Regions from separate parts of the Lentzea flaviverrucosa genome, predicted to be linked through region 1. Evidence: riboswitches for the same ligand, from Rfam matches in the RefSeq annotation. Region 1 holds a riboswitch; each other region holds the start of a gene.

Region 1 (4,866 bases):
TGGGGCTGCCGAACGTCGACATCCCGACGCTGAAGCGCTGGAGCACCGGTTCGCTGGAGTTCTTCTGGGGCGACATCACCCGCGAACGGCAGATGGAGCTGGTCGACGACGTCGGCGACTTCCACCAGTGGCTGGTCAAGCGCTACCACGCCCGCGACGGCGAGCTGTTCTGCGCGCTGGCCGACGCCGGGGTGTCCGCTGAGGACTCCGCCGGTCTCTGCTACTTCCTGCTGATCGCGGGCCAGGAGACGACGACCCAGCTGTTGTCCACGGCGTTGCGCCGCGCGTTGCAGGACCGCTCGCTGTGGGCGCGACTGCCCGAACCCGGCGTGGCCGAGTCGTTCGTCGAGGACGTGCTGCGGACCGAGACGCCCGTGGTGACGTGGCGGCGGCTGACCGCGCGGGAGGTCGTGCTGTCCGGTGTGCGCGTGCCTGCCGGTGCGGAGCTCGTGTTGTTGTTGAGCGGCAAGGAAACCGACCCCCGGCACCTCGCGTTCGGCTATGGCAGGCACTTCTGCCTCGGGGCGGGGCTGGCCCGGTTGGAGGCCGCCGTGACGTTGCGGACCGTCGCCGAGCACGAGCCGTCGTTGCGCCTGGCAGGGCCGGAGCCGGAGTGGCTGAACCTGCTGTCGTTCCGCGCGCCGAAGTCGGTGGCAGTGACCCGCTGACCTGAGGTTTGATGCCCGGGTGATGAATCGACAGCTCTCCGGAACCCGCAAGAAGACGCTCCTGGAGAGGCTCGGCCCGGTGCCGGACGTCGACCCCGACCGCTACGGCGACGGCGGGCCGGTGGGCGCGCTGGAGACGCGGGTCGCGCAGCTCCTGGGCACCGAGGCCGCGCTGTTCGTGCCGACCGGGACCATGGCGCAGCAGATCGCCCTCAAGTGCTGGGCGGACCGCACGCACAACCCGATCGTGGCGATGCATCCGCAGGCCCACCAGCTCAACCACGAGGACGACGCGCTCACCGTGCTGTCCGGCCTGCGCCCGATCAAGGTGCCGAACTCCCAGGTCGCGACCTGCCCGGAGCCGTACGGGACGCTGCAGCTGGAGGTGCCGGACCGCGAGGCCGGGTTCGTCCTGCCGACCTGGGACGAGCTGACCTCGCTCGTCGACGCCGCCCGCGAGCGGGACGCGGTCGTGCACCTCGACGGCGCGCGGCTGTGGGAGAGCACCTTCGGCCTGGGCAAGCCGCTGCCGGAGATCGCGGGCCTGTTCGACTCGGTCTACGTGTCGTTCTACAAGTCCCTCGAAGGCGTCTCCGGCGCGGCGCTCGCCGGCACCCAGGACTTCGTCGACCAGGCACGGGTGTGGCGGCACCGGTACGGCGGCATGCTGTTCCAGCAGTGGCCGGCGGCGCTGTCCGCGTTGCACGGCCTGGACACCGTGCTGCCGAAGCTCGGCACGTACGTCGAGCACGCCAAGGTCGTGGCGTCCGCCATGGGGCTGCCCGAGCCGCACACCCACCAGTTCGCGCTGCACCTGCCCGGCGACCCGCAGCGGCTGACCGAGGTGAGCGGCCAGTTCCTCGGCAACTTCTGGCGGGACGGGACGCTCGCGAAGAACGAGATCACCATCGCCGAGCCCGCCCTGGAGTGGACGGCGGACGAGGTCGCGGAGGCCTGGGCGGAGTTCCAGAGTCTGATCTAGGCCTGTCCTGCAAGTCTCGTCCGCGACAGTCGCGGCCGAGGGCCACGGAGGCGGTACCGCCGCAACGCCCGAATACGCCCGGTATGAGGGCATAGCGGCGGCACCGCCTCCGTGACTCTCGACCGTGACTCTCATCGAACGGACTTACAGGACAGGCCTAGGGCGACGTCGCTCACCTGGCTGTTGGACCTGGCCGTGCGAAATGCGACGATGCCGGGGCTGTGAGGGGAGTGCGAGGAAGCCGGTGTGAATCCGGCGCCGTCCCGCGACTGTGACCGGTAGCGAGAGAACCGGGAGTCAGGAACTCGTCCCCCTCTTCGACCACCTACCGCGGGCGTGGACACCCGAGGAAGGACTTCGCCGAGCATGTACCCCTTTTCGGCTGTCGTCGGACATGAAGACCTCCGCCTTGCCCTGCTGCTGAACGCCGTGCACCCCGGCATCGGCGGCGTTCTCGTCCGCGGCGAGAAGGGCACGGCGAAGTCGACCATCGTGCGTGCCCTCGCCGCGCTGCTGCCCGACCTCGACGTGTCCCGGGGCTGCCGCTTCGGCTGCGCGCCCGGCACCACCGACTGCCCCGACGCACCGCACGAGGACGTCGAACGGCGTCCCGCCCGGCTCGTGGAACTGCCCGTCGGCGCCACCGAGGACCGGCTGGTCGGGTCGCTCGACCTGGAGAAGGCGCTGACCGAGGGCGTGCGGGCGTTCCAGCCCGGCCTGCTGGCCGCGGCGCACCGCGGCGTGCTCTACGTCGACGAGGTCAACCTGCTGCACGACCACCTGGTCGACCTGTTGCTCGACGCCGCCGCCATGGGCCGCGCGCACGTCGAGCGCGAGGGCGTCTCGGTCTCGCACCCGTCGCAGTTCCTGCTGGTCGGCACGATGAACCCCGAGGAGGGCGAGCTGCGGCCGCAGCTGCTCGACCGGTTCGGGCTGACCGTGGCGGTGAAGGCCGCGCGGGACGTCGCCGTGCGCACCGAGGTCATCCGGCGGCGGCTCGCCTACGAGGCCGACCCCGTCACGTTCGCGGCGAAGTGGGCCGGGCAGGACGCCGAGCTCAAGCAGAAGATCACCGACGCGCGCGCCAACCTGAAGCGGGTGTCCCTTCCGGACGGTGAGCTGCGCCGGATCGCCGCCGTCTGCGCCGCTTTCGAGGTCGACGGCATGCGCGCGGACCTCGTCGTCGCCCGTGCCGCCACCGCCCACGCGGCGTGGCGCGGCGCCACCGAGGTCGAGGAGACGGACGTCGAGACCGCGGTCCGGCTCGCGTTGCCGCACCGGCGCCGCCGCGACCCGTTCGACGAGCCCGGCATCGAGGAGCAGCAGCTCGAGGACGCGATGCGCCAGGCGGCCGAACACGCGGAGGAGCCGCCGGAGGGCCCGGACGACGACGGCCCCGGCGGCGGCGAGCTGCCCGAGCCGCAGGAAGGCCCCAAGGGCAACGGGAACGCGCCTCAGGACCGTCCGGCGCCGGAGCCCGCGCCCGCGTTCAAGGCGCGGCTGCTGGAGGTCCCCGGAGTCGGCGAAGGCGCGCCAGGCAAGCGTTCCCGCGCCCGCGCCCGCACCGGCAGGATCGTCCGTTCGTCCAAAGTGGACGGTAACGGGCTGCATCTGGTCGACACCCTGACGAACGCGGCACCGCACCAGGCAGCGCGTGGCCGCAGTGGGCCCGGACTGCTGCTCACCGCCACCGACCTGCGCAAGGCGGTCAGGGAGGGCAAGGAGTCGAACCTCGTCCTGTTCGTCGTCGACGCTTCCGGCTCGATGGCCGCGCAGAAGCGGATGTCGGCCGTCAGCGGCGCGGTGATCTCGTTGCTGCGCGACGCTTACCAGCGCAGGGACAAGGTAGGCGTGGTGACGTTCCGCGGGCAGACCGCCGAGGTCGCGTTGCCACCGACGACCTCGGTGGACGCGGCTGCCACCAGGCTCAAGAAGATGCGCACCGGAGGCCGGACTCCGCTCGCGGACGGCCTGCTCAAGGCCCACCGCGTCCTGGAGATCGAACGGATGCGCGATCCTCGGAAGCGCCCGCTCGTGGTGCTGCTGACGGACGGCCGCGCGACGTCGTCCGGCCTGGGGGGCGACCCCACCAAGGACGCGCTCAAAGCCGCGACACTGCTGGAGAAGACCGCCGTCGTGGTCGTCGACTGCGAACAGGGCCACGTGCGCCTCGGTCTCGCCCAGAAGATCGCTGAAGCGCTTCAAGGCACTTGCGTGAAGCTCGACCAGCTCAGCGCCGACCACCTCGCCGGCGTCGTCCGGGCCGCATAAGGAGAACCCAGTGCCTCAAGGACAACCCACCGAGGTGCCGAAGGACGGCCTGACCACGCGCCAGCGCAGGAACAGGCCGTTGCTGATGCTGCACACCGGTGAGATGAAGGGGAAGTCGACGTCGGCCTTCGGCATGGCGTTGCGCGGCTGGAACCAGGGATGGGACATCGGCGTGTTCCAGTTCGTGAAGTCCGCCAAGTGGAAGGTGGGCGAGGAGTCCGCCTTCAAGGCGCTCGGCCGGCTGCACGACGAGACCGGCGAGGGCGGCGCCGTCGAGTGGCACAAGATGGGCGAGGGCTGGTCCTGGACCCGCAAGCAGGGCACCGAGGACGACCACGCCACGGCCGCGCTCGAGGGCTGGCACGAGATCCAGCGCAGGATCAACGCCGAACGCCACGGCTTCTACGTGCTCGACGAGTTCACCTACCCGCTGCACTGGGGCTGGATCGACGTCGACGAGGTCGTGGAGACGCTCGCGAACCGGCCCGGCCACCAGCACGTCGTGATCACCGGCAGGTACGCGCCGCAGAAGCTGGTCGACGCCGCCGACCTCGTGGTGGAGATGACCAAGGTCAAGCACCCGATGGACGCCGGGCAGAAGGGGCAACGGGGGATCGAGTGGTGAACAGGCTGGTCGTCGCCGCCCCGGCCTCCGGCAGCGGCAAGACCACCGTCGCGACGGGCCTGATGGCCGCGTTGCGCGCGGCCGGGTCGCGGGTCGCGCCGTTCAAGGTGGGACCCGACTACATCGACCCCGGCTACCACTCGCTGGCGACCGGGCGGCCAGGCCGCAACCTCGACCCGGTCATGGTCGGCGAGCACCGGATCCCGGGTCTGTTCGCGCACGGCTCGAAGGGCTGCGACATCGCCGTGGTCGAGGGCGTGATGGGGCTGTTCGACGGCCGCATCGACACCGCGGGCATCGGCTCCACCGCGCACGTCGCC
Region 2 (4,866 bases), on a different contig from region 1:
GGGACAGCGGGAACCCGGATGTCGAAAGTCTTGGTCACGCCGGAGAAGCTGATCTGAGTTCCGTTGGAGCGAGTGCCAGTGTGGTTCTGCTCGCGTTCGCGATGCTGCCCTGCGGACGGCACGCCCAGGCGCAACAACTGGTACCGGATGCCTGCCGCCAGCGCGGGGGACGTCGTGGTGAAGTAGACCTCGACGCCGCGGGAGACCCCGCCGTCTGTTTCCAGGAGTCCTTGGAGCAGGTTCCGCGTCTGCGCGTGCGGGAGGTGCGAGAACCGGCGGGCGATGCGCTTGTGACGGTGCTCGTCGTACAGATCGCCGTAGGTGAACGGCAAGGTGGGTTCGCCCGCTCCGAGGATGCGGCCGGTTGTGGAGTCGCGTCGGACCCCTCGGCCGGACGCCCAACAGATCTGGCGGTACGTGCTTTCTTCCCGGCCGTTCTCCCAGTAGTGGATCCCGCGTTCGGAGAGGTAGTGCTGTACGAAATCGAGATGGACGTCCAACTCGGGGTTACCCGACACACCCCACTGGTAGCCATCCTTCGACAGATGCCCGTCACCCAAGAGGATCCCGTACAGCCGCGCGTCGTCGTCAGTCAGATCGTGGACCGGGACGATCTCCTTCGGAACAACCTGGGCAACGTAGTCGCCTTTCTCCAGGTTGCCGGCCTCGATCCACTCCGGCCTGACCTTGTCGTCGGTCAGCCACTTGAGGGTGCGGCTGTTCGCTTGTTCCATCGGAACACCCTTGATGGCGTAGAACGGGTGCCCCGTCGTGACTTTCAGCGTCTCCACGGAGTGCTTGACCTTCACCTCGACCATCGGGTCGGCTTGGTCGTAGAGCATCACATCAGTGACCTCGCGGTAGTTGCCGCTCACACCGAGCACCAGGTCGCCGATCCGGATGTCCTTGATCGCCTTGGCTCCGTCGGCGGTGTAGACGCCGGTCTCCGGTGCGAAGCACTGATTCACGGCTACCGCGGTGTCGTTCGCGACCTTGAGGAACGGCACGACGCCCTGCGACTTGCCGTTGGTGCCCTTGATGTGCGCGCCGATGCCGCGCACCGGGGTCCAGTCGTTGCCGAGACCGCCGGCGAACTTGGAGAGCAGCGCGTTGTTGCTGATGCCGTGGAAGATGGCGGCGAGGTCGTCGTCCACGGTGGTGAGGAAGCACGACGAGAGCTGCGGGCGTGTGGTGCCGGAGTTGAACAGGGTCGGCGTCGAGCACATGAAGTCGAAGCTCGACAGCAGCTCGTAGAACTCGATCGCGCGGGCGTTCCGGTCGTCCTCCTCGAGGGCGAGGCCCATCGCGACGCGCATGAAGAACGCCTGCGGCAGTTCGTAGCGGCGGTCGTCGTGGTGCAGGAAGTAGCGGTCGTAGAGCGTCTGCATGCCCAGGAACTGGAAGTTCAGGTCGCGGGAGGCGTCGAGCGCCGCACCGAGCCTGGTCAGGTCGAAGTCGGCCAGACGCGGGTCGAGCTGGCCCAGCTCGATGCCGTGGCGGACGAACTGCGCGAAGTACTCCGGGTAGCGCTCGGTCATCTCGGCGTGCGACAGGGGGATTCCGCAGGCCTCGGTGCGGAGCTTGTCCAGCAGCAGGCGGGCGCTGACGTAGGAGTAGTCCGGGTCGTGCTCGACCATCGTGCGGGCGGCCATGATCGGCGCGAGTGCGAGCTCGGCGTCGGTGATGCCGTCGTAGAGGGTCCGCTTGGTCTCGGCCAGAACCGCCTCGGCCGACGCGTGGGGCAGGTCGGCGCAGGCTTCGTCGATGACCACTGAAAGGCGGTCGGGCACGCTCTCTCCTCCGAGATCGGCCCGAGGAAACGCGTGCGCGCACCAGCGGTCGACACCACTGGTGCACACAGCCGCCCTCCCTCGGGGCACCGTGTCGTGCGCGCAGGCTTGCGCGCACACCAATGGCAGGTCTTCGGACTCGTGGGCGTACCTCTGGCGCCTACCGGCCGTCGCTTCCCAGGTCTCGCGACCCAGTGCTTCGTTGACGGCTTTCGTTCCCACTCACCGCTGCGGGGCAGTCCCGGACTTTCACCGGGTTCCCTCTTGCCTCACCGGCCCGGTTGAGTCGGGTCGGTGAACCACTAGCGCGGCAGATACTACATGTGGTGGTGGGGTCTTGATCACCACCCAACATGCGCGTGTCGTGGGTTAGGGTCGAGAACGTGGATGATCTTCGGCCTCGGGTCGTCATCGGTGCTCTGGTCAGCGCGGGGCTCGCCTCGGCGTCCCTTTTCGCAGGGACGGCGGCGCCCGTGGCGAGCGGTGTCCTGGCCGTCGCGGCGGTGCTGGTGATGATCACGACCCGGCGATCAGGGTCACCCCGAGAGTGATCATCACGGCGGCGATCAGGCCGTCCAGCACCCGCCACGCGCGGGGCTTCGCGAACAACGGGCTGAGCAGCCGCGCGCCGAACCCGAGCGCGACGAACCAGGTGATGCTCGCCGTCACCGCTCCGACCCCGAACAGCCAGCGGCCGGCCGCGATCGAGCCGAGCAGCACCAGCGTGTCGAGGTACACGTGCGGGTTGAGCCACGTCAGCGCGAGCGCCGTCAGCACGGGCCGGCTGCTCGTCTCCGTTCCCGCGTTGAGCGCCGACGGCCTGAACGCCCTGCGCGCCGCCAGAAACCCGTATCCCAGCAGGAAGATCCCGCCCACGACGGCGGCGACAGTGATGGCCTGCGGGAACTTCTTCACGATCACGCCGAACCCGGCGACGCCCACCGCGACCAGGATCGCGTCCGAAAGCGCGCACACGGCGACGACCTCCACGACCGCCTGCCGGCGAAGTCCTTGGCGCAGCACGAAAGCGTTCTGCGCGCCGATCGCGACGATCAGGGTCATCATGGTGCCGAAGCCGAGCAGCAGGTCAGTCACGAGTTCCACGGTATTTACGCGGTCTTGATGAGGCCAGCTAAAGATTCTTAAGTAGCATTAGTCGCTGTGATGGATCTCGACCTGGTGCGCACGCTGCTCGCGGTCGTCGACGCGGGCACGTTCGACGCGGCCGCCACCGCGCTGCACGTCACTCCTTCCGCTGTCTCGCAACGCATCAAGGCCCTGGAGCAACGGACTGGCCGCGTGCTGCTGGTGCGGGCGCGCCCGGTCCGCCTGACGCCGTCGGGCGAGGTGATCGTCCGTTACGGTCGGCAACTGCTGGCCCTGGACCAGGACCTCGACGCGGCACTGGGCGAGGACGCGGTGGTGCGGGTGCCGATCGCGGTGAACGCCGACTCGCTCGCCACGTGGTTCCTGCCCGCCCTGCAACGGGTGTCACCTGACCTGCGGATCTCCTTCGACCTGCACCGCGAGGACCAGGACCACACGACGGCGTTGCTGCGGCAGGGGCTGGTGATGGCGGCGGTGACGTCCTCGCGCGAGCCGGTGGCGGGCTGCTCGGTGACCAAGCTGGGCGAGATCCGTTATGCGGCAATGGCCTCGTCGTCCTTTGTGGAGCGCTACCGGGACGGCCTGCCGAAGTCGTGGCTCCCGGACGCGCCGGTGGTCGTGTTCGACCGCAACGACGACCTGCAGGACCGCTTCGTGCGCACGCTGACCCGCGGGCGCGGCGCCTCGGATCACCGCCACTACGTGCCGTCGTCCGAGGTGTACGTGCGGGCGATCGTGGCCGGGCTCGGCTGGGGAATGGTGCCGCCGCAACAACTCCAGGACGGTCTCGTCGACCTCGTGCCGGGTCGCACCATCTCGGTGCCGCTGTACTGGCAGCAGTGGAAGCTCGACTCGCCGGCGCTGACCGCGGTGGCCGAGGCGGTGGCGGCCGAGGCGGGCGTGGCGCTGCGGTAGGCGTTAGCCTCGACGCCATGACCGGCGAGCCGATGAACCTCAACGGGAAGACCGCAGTCATCTACGGCGGTGCGGGCAACGTGGGCGGCGCGATCGCCGCCGCGTTCACCGAGGCGGGGGCCAGTGTGCACCTGGCCGGCCGCACGGAGGCGACGCTCAAGGCGAAGGCCACCGAACTGGGCGCCGAGTACGCCGTGGTCGACGCGCTGGACGAGCAGGCGGTGGACCGGCACGCCGCCGCGTTCGAGCGGATCGACATCTCCGTCAACGTCACGACCGACAACGACGTGCAGGGCACGCCGATGGTCGAGATGAGCGTCGACGACTACCTGAGTCCCGTCGTGTCGGCGGTCCGGTCGAAGTTCCTCACGGCCAGGGCGGCGGCGCGGCACATGATCCGGCAGCGGTCCGGCGTCATCCTGTTCTTCGGCGGTACCGGTGAGCCGTCGGCGCACCGGAAGTGGCAGCTCGGCGGTCTGCTCGTGGCGTTCGACGCGGTGGAGTCGATGCGGCGCCAGCTCGCGGCCGAGCTCGGTCCGCACGGTGTGCGGGTGGTGACCCTGCAGACCGGCGGGATTCCCGAGTCGGTTCCGGCCGAGCACCGGGCGCCGATCGAGGAGGACATCGTCGGCGACACGCTGCTGGGGCGGGCGGCGACGCTCGGTGACGTGGGGCGGACGGCGGTGTTCGCGGCCTCGGACTGGGGGCGCACGATCACGGGAGCGCAGGTCAACATCACGTGCGGGAGCGTCTTCGGCTGATCCTGTCGGGTTGCTGGGGGCAACCTGTCGGGTTCCTGAACCCAGGAACCCCGCGCGTTCGCCGGGACGTTGTCCGTTATGTGCTCATACCTCGTCTGGCCGCCATCGGCGGTTCGCTCGCCGTCGTCGCGACGATCGCCATGGTCGGTCTGCTCGACCTGACCGTCGGGTCGCTGCGGCGCACGATCAGCGAGTACGCGCTCGGTGACTACCGCCCGGTCTTCGACGTCGCCGTGGTGCTGCTGGCCGTCGGATCGCTCGCGATCCTCGGCGTGCTGGCGCACAAGGGGCTG
Region 3 (4,866 bases), on a different contig from region 1:
GAGCCTGTCGCTCAGGGAGATCACCGCGTAGTCGTGGCCGAGTGGCGCGCCTGCCTTGGCCGCGACGGCGTTCGCCGCCGTGACGCCGGGGATGACGCGGACCGGCACGTCCTGGGTCTCCGCGGCGACCTCCAGCACGGCGGTGGCCATCGCGAACACGCCCGGATCTCCCGACGACACGACCGCGACCCGTGAGCCCTTGCGAGCGAGGTCCAAGGCGAAGGCCGCGCGTTCGGACTCCACCTGGTTGTGCGAGGAGTGCCGCTTCTGGCCGGGCCGTTCGGGAACCCGGTTGAGGTAGGTGCTGTAACCGACCAGCTCGTCGGCGGCCTCGAGCTCCTGACGGGCCTCCGGCGTCAGCCACGCACGGTCCCCGGGACCGAGGCCGACGACGACGACCTCTCCCTTCGGCTTGGCGGGCCGGGACTGGCTCGGGAGCACGGCGATGGAGAAGTACGGGACGGTCGAGGGGTCGACGTCGGCCAGCGGCGACATCTTCTGCCGGCTGGTCGTGGCGCGCTCGACGTACCAGGCGCCGTCGAGCCGCCCGGCCGTCTCCAGCGCCTCGCGGACGTTGCCGAAAGTGCGGCCCAGCTTGAGGATCGCGGCGCAGTCGGTGTCGGCGAGGCGGGCCGCGAGCTCGGCGGGCGGCAGCGTGCCGGGCAGGATCGTGAGCACCTCGTCGCGTTCCACCAGCGGCGTGCCGAGGACGGCCGACGCGCCGCTCACCGACGTCACGCCCGGGACGACCTCCCACTCGTAGCGGTCGGCGAGACGTTTGTGCATGTGCATGTAGGAGCCGTAGAAGAACGGGTCTCCCGCCGCCAGCACGACGACGTCGCGTCCGGCGTCGAGGTGCGCGGCCAGCTTGGCGGCGGCCTCCTCGTAGAAGGCGTCGATCTCGCCCTGGTAGTCGTCCGTGTCCTCGGTCGTGACCGGGTAGACGAGCTGTTCCAGTACTTGGCCTTCGCGGAAGTACGGCGCCGCGATGGTCTTGGCGACCGACTTGCCGTGCCGGGCGCTGTGGAACGCCACCACGTCGGCTTCGCTGATGAGTCGCGCGGCCTTGACCGTCACGAGTTCCGGGTCGCCGGGACCCAGGCCGACGCCGTAGAGCTTGCCCGTCATTCCTCTTCGCTCGCAATCGCGTTGATAGCCGCCGCCGTCATGGCACTGCCGCCGCGCCGGCCGCGCACCACCAGGAGCTCCAGATCCGTTGCGGCCAAAGCTTCCTTGGACTCCGCCGCCCCGATGAACCCGACCGGGATGCCGAGAACGGCGGCGGGCCGCGGTGCTCCGGCGGCGATCAGGTCGAGGAGGTGGAACAACGCCGTGGGGGCGTTGCCGATCGCGATCACCGCGCCGTCGAACCGGTCGGCGAGCAACTCCAGAGCCGCGGCGCTGCGGGTGTTGCCGATCTCCTGCGCCCGCGCGGGAGTGCGCGGATCCTGGAGGTAGCACAGGACCTCGTTGTCCTTCGGCAACCGGCGGCGGGTCACGCCGGACGCGACCATGTTGGCGTCGCACAGGATCGGAGCGCCCGCACGCAACGCCGCGCGGGCGTCGCGCACGACGTTCGGGGAGAACGCGACGTCGTCCGGCAAGTCGGTCATGCCGCACGCGTGGATCATGCGGACGACGACTTTCGCGACGTCGCCGGGGAACCTGGTGAGGTCCGACTCCGCGCGGATGGTGGCGAAGGACTGGCGGTAGATCTCCGCGCCGTCCCGGATGTACTGCGTCACCTGATCTCCTCGTAGCCGTCGCCGGTCGCGACGAACTCGATCACATCGCCGGCGGGACGACCGCACCGGCGGGCACAGCCCGACCAGTGCACCGCGCCGGGCCTGTCGGACCTGCTCCCTAGAATTGAAATTGGGGGTACCCGGCCTGGCGCGTGTGTGTGGTGCGGCGCATCGGTCCGTGCGGGCGAATCGTTCCGTGCGGGCGCATGGGCCTGTGCGGGCGCATCGACCCAAGCATGACCATCGACCCAAGCGCGCACATCGGCCCGCACGTCGGAGAGCGACTTCGCGCAGCCGGGACGGCCGGTGCAGGCGCTGACGCCGTGCCAGGGGGAGGCGGGGTCGGTGATCAGGCCGGTGACGTCGGTGCCGGCGGGCACGACCAGACCGCGCCACGGCGTCAGGCGGAGCGCGACGCCGGGGAGCTGGGAGGCGTCCAACCGGCCCAGCGGAACACCTGGCGTCAAAGGTGAAGGTGCGACAGGCGTCACAACGGGGGTGAACGCGGCACCGGACGAGACGCCGAAGTGCGCGGTGATCTTTCGCACACCGCCGTCCACTTCGGACAGGCGCCAGGCGGGTCCGCGCATCGACTGGAACAGGCGGGCGGCGGTCACCACGGCGTCCACCGGGTCGGACACGCGGACTCCTGTATCGGTACCGGAGAGCAGGAGCACATCGCCGACGAGGCCGAGGTCGCCGCCCAGCCCGCTCACCGAAGCGCCGACCGTGACCAGGAAACGCCCTGGTAGCGAGGCCAGCTCGGGGTCCGCGCACAGGGCTGTGTCCAGCGCGTCGACCAGGTCCTGGTTGTCGTCCAGGGGCGCCGCGATGATGTTGCGGATGCGCTCGTGCGACCAGGAGGGCAGCAGGCCCGCCGCACGCAACCGCTCACCCAGCTCCACGCCGTCCGCGAGCCCTCTGATCTGGAGGTTCGCGCGCGAGGTCAGCTCGATCGAGCCGTTGCCCAGTTCGGCGGCGGCGAGCCGGACCACGTCCCACTGAGCAGCGGAAAGAGTGCCGCCGGGCACCCGGATGCGCGCCAGCCCGCCGTCGGCCGCGGCGTGCAGCTCGACGGCGCCGGGGCAGGCGTCCGGGTGACTACGCATAGGTCGGACTGTAACCCGCCGGTTAGGGTGAGCCCGAACGACGAAGCGCAGGAGGAAGCCGGTGTGAATCCGGCGCGGTCCCGCCACTGTGACCAGCGAACACCGCTGGGAGTCAGGAACTCCGCTTCGCCAGTCACCCGCACTTTGGGGCGAGGACCCCACGAGGGATGGAGCCTGCGTGATCCTGCTGCTGTCGACTTCCGACACCGACCTGCTGTCGGCGCGTGCGAGCGGTGCCGACTACCGGCTCGGCAACCCCGCCCGGCTCACCGTCGACGACCTGCCCGCACTGGTGGACGGCGCCGACCTCGTCCTCGTGCGCATCCTCGGCGGCCGCCGGATGTGGGAGGAGGGCCTCGACTGGCTGCTGGCCGGGGGCCTGCCCGTGGTGGTGCTCGGCGGTGAGCAGCAGCCCGACGCGGCGCTGATGGAGCTCTCCACGGTGCCCGGTGGCGTCTGCGCGGAGGCGCACCTCTACCTCGCGCACGGCGGCCCGGCGAACCTCACCGAGCTGCACAAGTTCCTGTCCGACACCGTGCTGCTGACCGGCCACGGCTTCGAGGCACCCGCCGCCACTCCCTCGTGGGGTGTGCTGGAACGGGAGACCCGGCCGGAGGAGGGCCCGACGGTCGCGGTGCTCTACTACCGCGCGCACCACGTCGCCGGGAACACGGCCTTCGTGCACGCCCTGTGCGACGCGATCGAGGCCAAGGGCGGCAGGCCGCTGCCGGTGTACTGCTCCTCGCTGCGCACCGCCGAACCCGAGCTGCTCGACACGCTGCGCGAGGCCGACGCGCTGGTCGTGACGGTGCTCGCGGCCGGTGGCACGAACCCCGCCAAGGCGTCCGCCGGTGGCGACGACGAAGCGTGGGACGTCGGCGCGCTGGCCGCGCTCGACGTGCCGATCCTGCAGGGCCTGTGCCTCACGTCGAGCCGCGAGTCCTGGGACTCCAACGACGACGGACTGTCTCCTTTGGACACCGCGACCCAGGTCGCGATCCCCGAGTTCGACGGCCGGATCATCACGGTTCCGTTCTCCTTCAAGGAGATCGACGCCGACGGCCTCACGGTCTACGTCGCCGACCCGGAACGGGCGCTGCGCGTCGCGGGCATCGCGGTCCGGCACGGCCGTCTGCGCCACATCCCGGTCGCGGAACGCAAGGTCGTCGTGATGCTGTCGGCGTACCCGACGAAGCACTCCCGCATCGGCAACGCGGTCGGGCTCGACACGCCCGCGTCGACCGTCCGGCTGCTGAAGGCCATGCAGGAGCACGGTTACGACATCGGCGACGAGCTGCCGGGCGTCCAGGAGCTCGACGGCGACAAGCTGATCCACGCGCTGATCGCCGCCGGTGGCCAGGACGCCGACTGGCTGACGCAGGAGCAGTTCGAGAGCAACCCGATCCGCATCGCGGCGGCCGACTACCGCGAGTTCCACGAGACGCTGCCCGACGAGTTCCGCGAGTCGATGCGCGAGCACTGGGGTGAGGCGCCGGGCTCGTTGTTCGTCGACTTCTCGAAGTCGAAGGACGGCGAGATCGTGCTGGCCGCGCTGCGGTCCGGCAACGTCGCGGTGATCGTCCAGCCGCCGCGCGGGTTCGGCGAGAACCCGATCGCGATCTACCACGACCCCGATCTGCCGCCGTCGCACCACTACCTCGCGGCGTACCGGTGGATCGAGTCGAACTTCGGCGCCGACGCCGTCGTGCACGTCGGCAAGCACGGCAACCTGGAGTGGTTGCCGGGCAAGACGGTCGGCATGTCGGCGTCCTGCGGCACGGACGCGGCGCTCGGCGACCTGCCGCTGATCTACCCGTTCCTCGTCAACGACCCCGGCGAGGGCACGCAGGCGAAGCGGCGTGCGCACGCCACGCTGGTCGACCACCTCGTGCCGCCGATGGCCCGCGCCGACAGCTACGGCGACATCGCGCGCCTGGAGCAGCTGCTCGACGAGTACGGGAACATCTCCGCGATGGACCCGGCCAAGGTGCCGGCGATCCGCGCGCAGATCT
Region 4 (4,866 bases), on a different contig from region 1:
TTGGCTTTCACGCGGTTGTTGGAGCCACGTTGCGCACGAGCCAGACGCCGCTGGTAGCGGGCGAGGTTGTGCGCCTTGCGTTCCAGATACCGAGGATTGGCGATCCGTTGGCCGTCGCTCGTGACGACGAAGTCCTTCACGCCGAGATCCAGACCGACGGCGTGGCCGGTAGCAGGCAGCGGCACAGGGTCGCTGATGTCGACTGTGAACGTGACGTACCAGCGGTGGTCAGGCCCTCGCGCGACGACGACCATGCTGGGCTCAAGCGTGGCCAGATTCACCTGATCGAACGACCACACGAAGTGCATCGGTCCCGTGGTCTTGGCCAGATGCAGCTGACCGTCACGCATGCGGAACGCCGAGCGGGTGAAGTGCGCCGACTGCCGGCCCGTCCGCGACTTGAAGCGCGGGAACCGCGCGTGTCCGGCGAAGAAGTTCCGGTACGCGGTGTACTGGTGACGCAGCGTCTGCTGCAGAGGCACACAGGACACTTCGGACAAGAAGGCCAGGTCGTCGGTGCGCTTCCAGGCAGTGAGGGCGGCGTCGGTCTCCCGGTACGAGGTGGTCTTGCCCTCGGTGCGGTAGCGGTGCGACCGCTCGGCAAGAGTCTTGTTCCACACCAGTCGCACGCACCCGAAAGTACGGTTCAGCATCGCGATCTGGTCTGGGTCCGGATAGGCCCGGCAGCGGTAGGCCGTCCTCACGATCTCAAGCTAGCCGACCAGTCCGCCTCCTGATCGGGGCTTCTGTGCCTGGCGAAGTGATTCCACTCGGTAGCGTGAACTTCGTGTCTGAGTTCGCCGAGGTACTCGAAGCGCTGCGCCGCGTGCGCGGGATCAACCCGTTCTTCGCCCTCGACGTGGGCAGGCCCGACGATTCCTGGCTGCCGGGAACGGCACTTCTGGAGGGCCCGGCGCTCAAGACCACGATCGACGCCATCGCCGACCGGTACAAAGCCGACGAACCGCGCGTGGCGGCGAGCCTGTTCTTCCTCAGCTACACGGCACGGCTGCTCAGCCCGCTTACCGCCGCGAACATCCCCATCGACGTGCGCCCGGAGAACCTGTGGTGGCAGCACCACCCCGCGAACGGCCTGAGCGTCCGCATCGACCAGCCGCGACTGGGCCCGCAGGCCGCGGAGGCGCTCGAACCGGTGGTGGAAGCGATCCAGCAGGTCACGCCGGTGGCGCGCGGATTGTTGTGGGGCAATGCGATGTCGAACATCGCGGGCGCGCTGAAAATGGTTGTGCGCGCACGCATGCTCACGGAGGAGGAAGCGGAAGAACGGGGCGAACGGCTCATGAGCGCGCCGCCGTTCGAACAGGCGGGAGAATTCCTGAGTTTTCCCGGCGAGGTCACTTTCCGGCGCAGGAGCTGCTGTCTCTACTACCGCGTCGCCGCAGGTGGGAAGTGTGGTGACTGTCCACTCGTGAAGTGAGCAACGCAACAACTCTTATGGCCGGTTGTGCTCGACGAGCCGATCAACTTACGGTGCACGCGCCGCAGTGACGGGAAGCCGGTGAGAATCCGGCGCGGTCCTCGCCACTGTGACCGGGAAGCGATCCCCGCCGAGCACGTCACTGGTCCCCTCCGGGACTGGGAAGACGCGGGGGCAGCGTTGATCCGGGAGTCAGGAGACCGGCTGCGGCGCCGCAAGGAGAGTTGACCTTCCACGAGGTATGGAGGAGCCCGTCATGACGAGCCCCGCTGCAAGCCTGTCCGCCGTCCGCGTGCCCAAATGGGCCTTCGCCGTCTCAGTGCTCGGCCTGATCGTGACCTACCTGGTCCTGCAGGAGAACGGCCTCGCGCTCGGCGCGAGTTCCGGGTTGCTGCACGAGTTCTTCCACGACGGCCGCCACGCCCTCGGCGTCCCCTGCCACTGATCAGACCCACTGATCAAGCAGATGACGACGACGTACAAGTCCCTCGCGCTGCGCGGAGTCGCGGCCGGCGGTATCGCCGGTGTCGCGTCCGCGCTGGTGCAGCTCCTGGTGACCGAGATCCCGATTCGTGCCGCGCTCGCGGTCGAGGAGGCCCGGGCACCCGCCGGTGAGGAAGCCGGCCATTCGCACGGTGGCGAGGAAGAGCTCGTCAGCCGCGGCACCCAGATCGTGGGCGGCATGCTCGGCGTGGTGATCGTCGGCATCGCGGTGGGCCTGGTGTTCGCCACGGCCTACGCGCTGTCGAAGCGCTGGTTCACCGGCAGCACGCCGTTCAGCCGCAGCTTCGCGTTCGGTGCCGCGGTGTTCGGTGCCGTGGCGCTGCTGCCGTGGCTCAAGTACCCGGCCAACCCGCCCGCCGTGGGCGACCCGGAGACGGTGAACTACCGGACCGCGCTCTACCTCGGTGTGGTGGTGGCCGGTCTGGTGATCGTGTGGGCCGCCAGCTGGCTCGCCGAGCAGCTGCGCGCTCAGTCGCAGCCGGTGCGGACGACGGCCGTGCTCCTCGCGGTGGCCGCGGCCGCCGCGGTGGTGCTGCTGGCGTTCCCCGCGCCTCCGGACACGATCCCCGCGGACATGCCGGTGAACGTGCTGTGGCAGTTCCGCCTCAGCTCGCTCGCCCAGCTCGCCACGCTCTACGTCGGCATCGGCGTGGTGTTCGGCCTGCTGATCGATCCGGCCACGCGGAGGGTCAAGGCCTCCGAAAAGGCCGCAGTCGCGTGACGGTGCGCGGTGGTCGCGACCAGCGGCCACCCCGCACCACCGGCTAGAGGGCCTTCAGCACGTCGACGTCCACGCCCACGAGCGAGTCGCGGAAGATCCGCCGCTCCCCCGCCTCGACCTCGACGTCGCACGGCACGACCAGCACGGTGCACCCGGCGGCGACGGCCGCGGCCACCCCGGTCGGCGAGTCCTCGATCGCGACGCAGCGCACCGGGTCCACGCCCAGCAGCCGGGCCGCCTTCAGGTACGGCTCGGGCAGCGGCTTGTTCAGCCCGTCCACCTCGTCGCCGCACACGGTCACGTCGAACAGGTCCCGTCCGATCGTGTCCAGCGCGACCTCGGTCAGCGAGCGCTCGGTCGACGTCACCAACGCCATCGGCACGCCCGACTCGCGCACGGACCGCAGCGCCTCCTGGGCACCCGGACGCCACGGCAGGCCGGTGCGGAAGACCTCTTCGGTGCGGCGTGAGATCCACGCGGCGCCGTCGGCCATGTCGGCCTCGGTGGGTTCGATGCCGACGTCGGCGAACAGCAGGCGCATGGTGGTGGGCACGTTGCTGCCGACCATGCGCTCACGGGTCTCCAGCGACAGGACGCCGCCGAGCTTCTCCGCGTACTCGTAGAGCGGGATGTCCCACAGCTTCTCGGAGTCCAGCAGCGTGCCGTCCATGTCCCACAGGACAGCCTGCAAGTCAGACATTGAAGTACTTCGCCTCCGGGTGGTGCGCCACGAAGGCGTCGGTGGACTGTTCCGGGTGTAGCTGGAGTTCCTCGGACAGCGTGACCCCGATGCGCGACGGCTCCAGGAGCTCGACGATGCGCGCGCGGTCTTCCATCTCGGGGCAGGCGCCGTAGCCGAACGAGTAACGCGCGCCGCGGTAGCCGAGTTTGAAGTACTCCTCGACGTCGGCCGGGTCTTCGGCGGCGACGGTGCCGCCTGCCGGCCAGACGAGTTCCTCGCGGACCCGCTTGTGCCAGTACTCGGCCAGCGCCTCGGTGAGCTGGACCCCCAGTCCGTGGACTTCCAGGTACTCACGATACGCGTTCTTGGCGAACAGCTCGTTCGCGAAGTCGGCGATCGGCTGGCCCATCGTGACGAGGTGGAACGCGATCACGTCGACCTCGCCGGCGTCGCGAGGACGCCAGAAGTCCGCCAGGCAGAGGCGGCGATCCCTTTTCTGGCGCGGAAAAGTGAACCGGAAGCGTTCAGCGGACCTGGCGGAGGGCTCCTCCAAAATGACCACGTCCTCACCGTCGGAGACGCACGGGAAGTAGCCGTAGACGACCGCGGCGTGGGCAAGAACACCTTCCGTGGCAAGGCGTTCCATCCAGTAGCGCAGGCGTGGACGCCCTTCGGTCTCGACCAGTTCCTCGTAGGTCGGGCCGCCGCCGCGGCTGCCCTTGAGGCCCCACTGCCCCATGAACGTCGCGCGCTCGTCCAGCAGAGCGCTGTACTCCGCGACCGGGATGCCCTTCACGACCCGGCTGCCCCAGAACGGCGGCACCGGGATCGGGTTGTCGGCCGCCACTTCCGAGCGGCCGGACACGACTTCCTCTGCACCCGCAACGGCTTTGCGGGCCGCCGCGATGCGCAGCGACCGTTCACGGCGGGCCTTGCGCTCCAGGACCTTCGCCTGGGCCTCGGAATCCACCAGCGGGGTCTCGCCGCGCTTGGCCGCCATGATCGCGTCCATCAGCCGCAGGCCCTCGAACGCGTCACGGGCGTAGCGGACGTCGCCGAAGTACATCTCCGTCAGGTCGTTCTCGACGTACGCACGCGTCAACGCCGCCCCGCCCAGCAGCACCGGCCACCGCGCGGCGACGCCTCGGGAGTTCATCTCCTCGAGGTTCTCCTTCATGATCACGGTCGACTTGACCAGCAGGCCGGACATGCCGATCGCGTCCGCGCGGTGCTCCTCCGCGGCCTCCAGGATCGTGTTGATCGGCTGCTTGATGCCGATGTTCACGACCTCGTAGCCGTTGTTGGACAGGATGATGTCGACGAGGTTCTTGCCGATGTCGTGGACGTCGCCCTTCACGGTGGCGAGCACGATCCGGCCCTTGCCGCCGTCGTCAGACCGTTCCATGTGCGGTTCGAGGTGCGCGACGGCGGTCTTCATGACCTCCGCGGACTGCAGCACGAACGGCAGCTGCATCTGGCCGGAACCGAAGAGTTCGCCGACGGTCTTCATGCCGGCGAGCA

The links. A riboswitch is a leader RNA that binds a small molecule or an ion and turns the genes downstream of it on or off. The one in region 1 is predicted to bind cobalamin.
Region 2: it holds a riboswitch for cobalamin, as region 1 does, so the genes downstream of both, DFR72_RS47200 (ribonucleoside-diphosphate reductase subunit alpha) here and DFR72_RS22055 (putative cobaltochelatase) in region 1, are expected to answer to the same signal.
Region 3: it holds a riboswitch for cobalamin, as region 1 does, so the genes downstream of both, cobN (cobaltochelatase subunit CobN) here and DFR72_RS22055 (putative cobaltochelatase) in region 1, are expected to answer to the same signal.
Region 4: it holds a riboswitch for cobalamin, as region 1 does, so the genes downstream of both, DFR72_RS33445 (CbtB domain-containing protein) here and DFR72_RS22055 (putative cobaltochelatase) in region 1, are expected to answer to the same signal.

What each region holds. Positions count from the first base shown of each region.
Region 1 covers NZ_QQAU01000006.1:481,081-485,946, reverse strand. The annotation lists gene DFR72_RS22065 (cytochrome P450 family protein) at 1-668, shown strand, start outside; gene DFR72_RS22060 (threonine aldolase family protein) at 691-1,650, shown strand; cobalamin riboswitch at 1,851-1,977, shown strand; gene DFR72_RS22055 (putative cobaltochelatase) at 2,017-3,921, shown strand; gene cobO (cob(I)yrinic acid a,c-diamide adenosyltransferase) at 3,932-4,546, shown strand; gene DFR72_RS22045 (cobyrinic acid a,c-diamide synthase CobB) at 4,540-4,866, shown strand, end outside.
Region 2 covers NZ_QQAU01000012.1:129,048-133,913, reverse strand. The annotation lists gene DFR72_RS47200 (ribonucleoside-diphosphate reductase subunit alpha) at 1-1,790, opposite strand, end outside; cobalamin riboswitch at 1,898-2,109, opposite strand; gene DFR72_RS31600 (LysE/ArgO family amino acid transporter) at 2,307-2,855, opposite strand; gene DFR72_RS31595 (LysR family transcriptional regulator ArgP) at 2,955-3,812, shown strand; gene DFR72_RS31590 (SDR family NAD(P)-dependent oxidoreductase) at 3,845-4,573, shown strand; gene DFR72_RS31585 (DUF998 domain-containing protein) at 4,654-4,866, shown strand, end outside.
Region 3 covers NZ_QQAU01000019.1:166,970-171,835, forward strand. The annotation lists gene DFR72_RS40965 (precorrin-2 C(20)-methyltransferase) at 1-1,128, opposite strand, end outside; gene DFR72_RS40970 (precorrin-8X methylmutase) at 1,125-1,745, opposite strand; gene DFR72_RS40975 (hypothetical protein) at 1,742-2,854, opposite strand; cobalamin riboswitch at 2,863-2,997, shown strand; gene cobN (cobaltochelatase subunit CobN) at 3,033-4,866, shown strand, end outside.
Region 4 covers NZ_QQAU01000013.1:214,020-218,885, forward strand. The annotation lists gene DFR72_RS33435 (RNA-guided endonuclease InsQ/TnpB family protein) at 1-704, opposite strand, end outside; gene DFR72_RS33440 ((2Fe-2S)-binding protein) at 788-1,438, shown strand; cobalamin riboswitch at 1,487-1,661, shown strand; gene DFR72_RS33445 (CbtB domain-containing protein) at 1,695-1,883, shown strand; gene DFR72_RS33450 (CbtA family protein) at 1,905-2,663, shown strand; gene DFR72_RS33455 (HAD family hydrolase) at 2,707-3,363, opposite strand; gene metH (methionine synthase) at 3,356-4,866, opposite strand, start outside.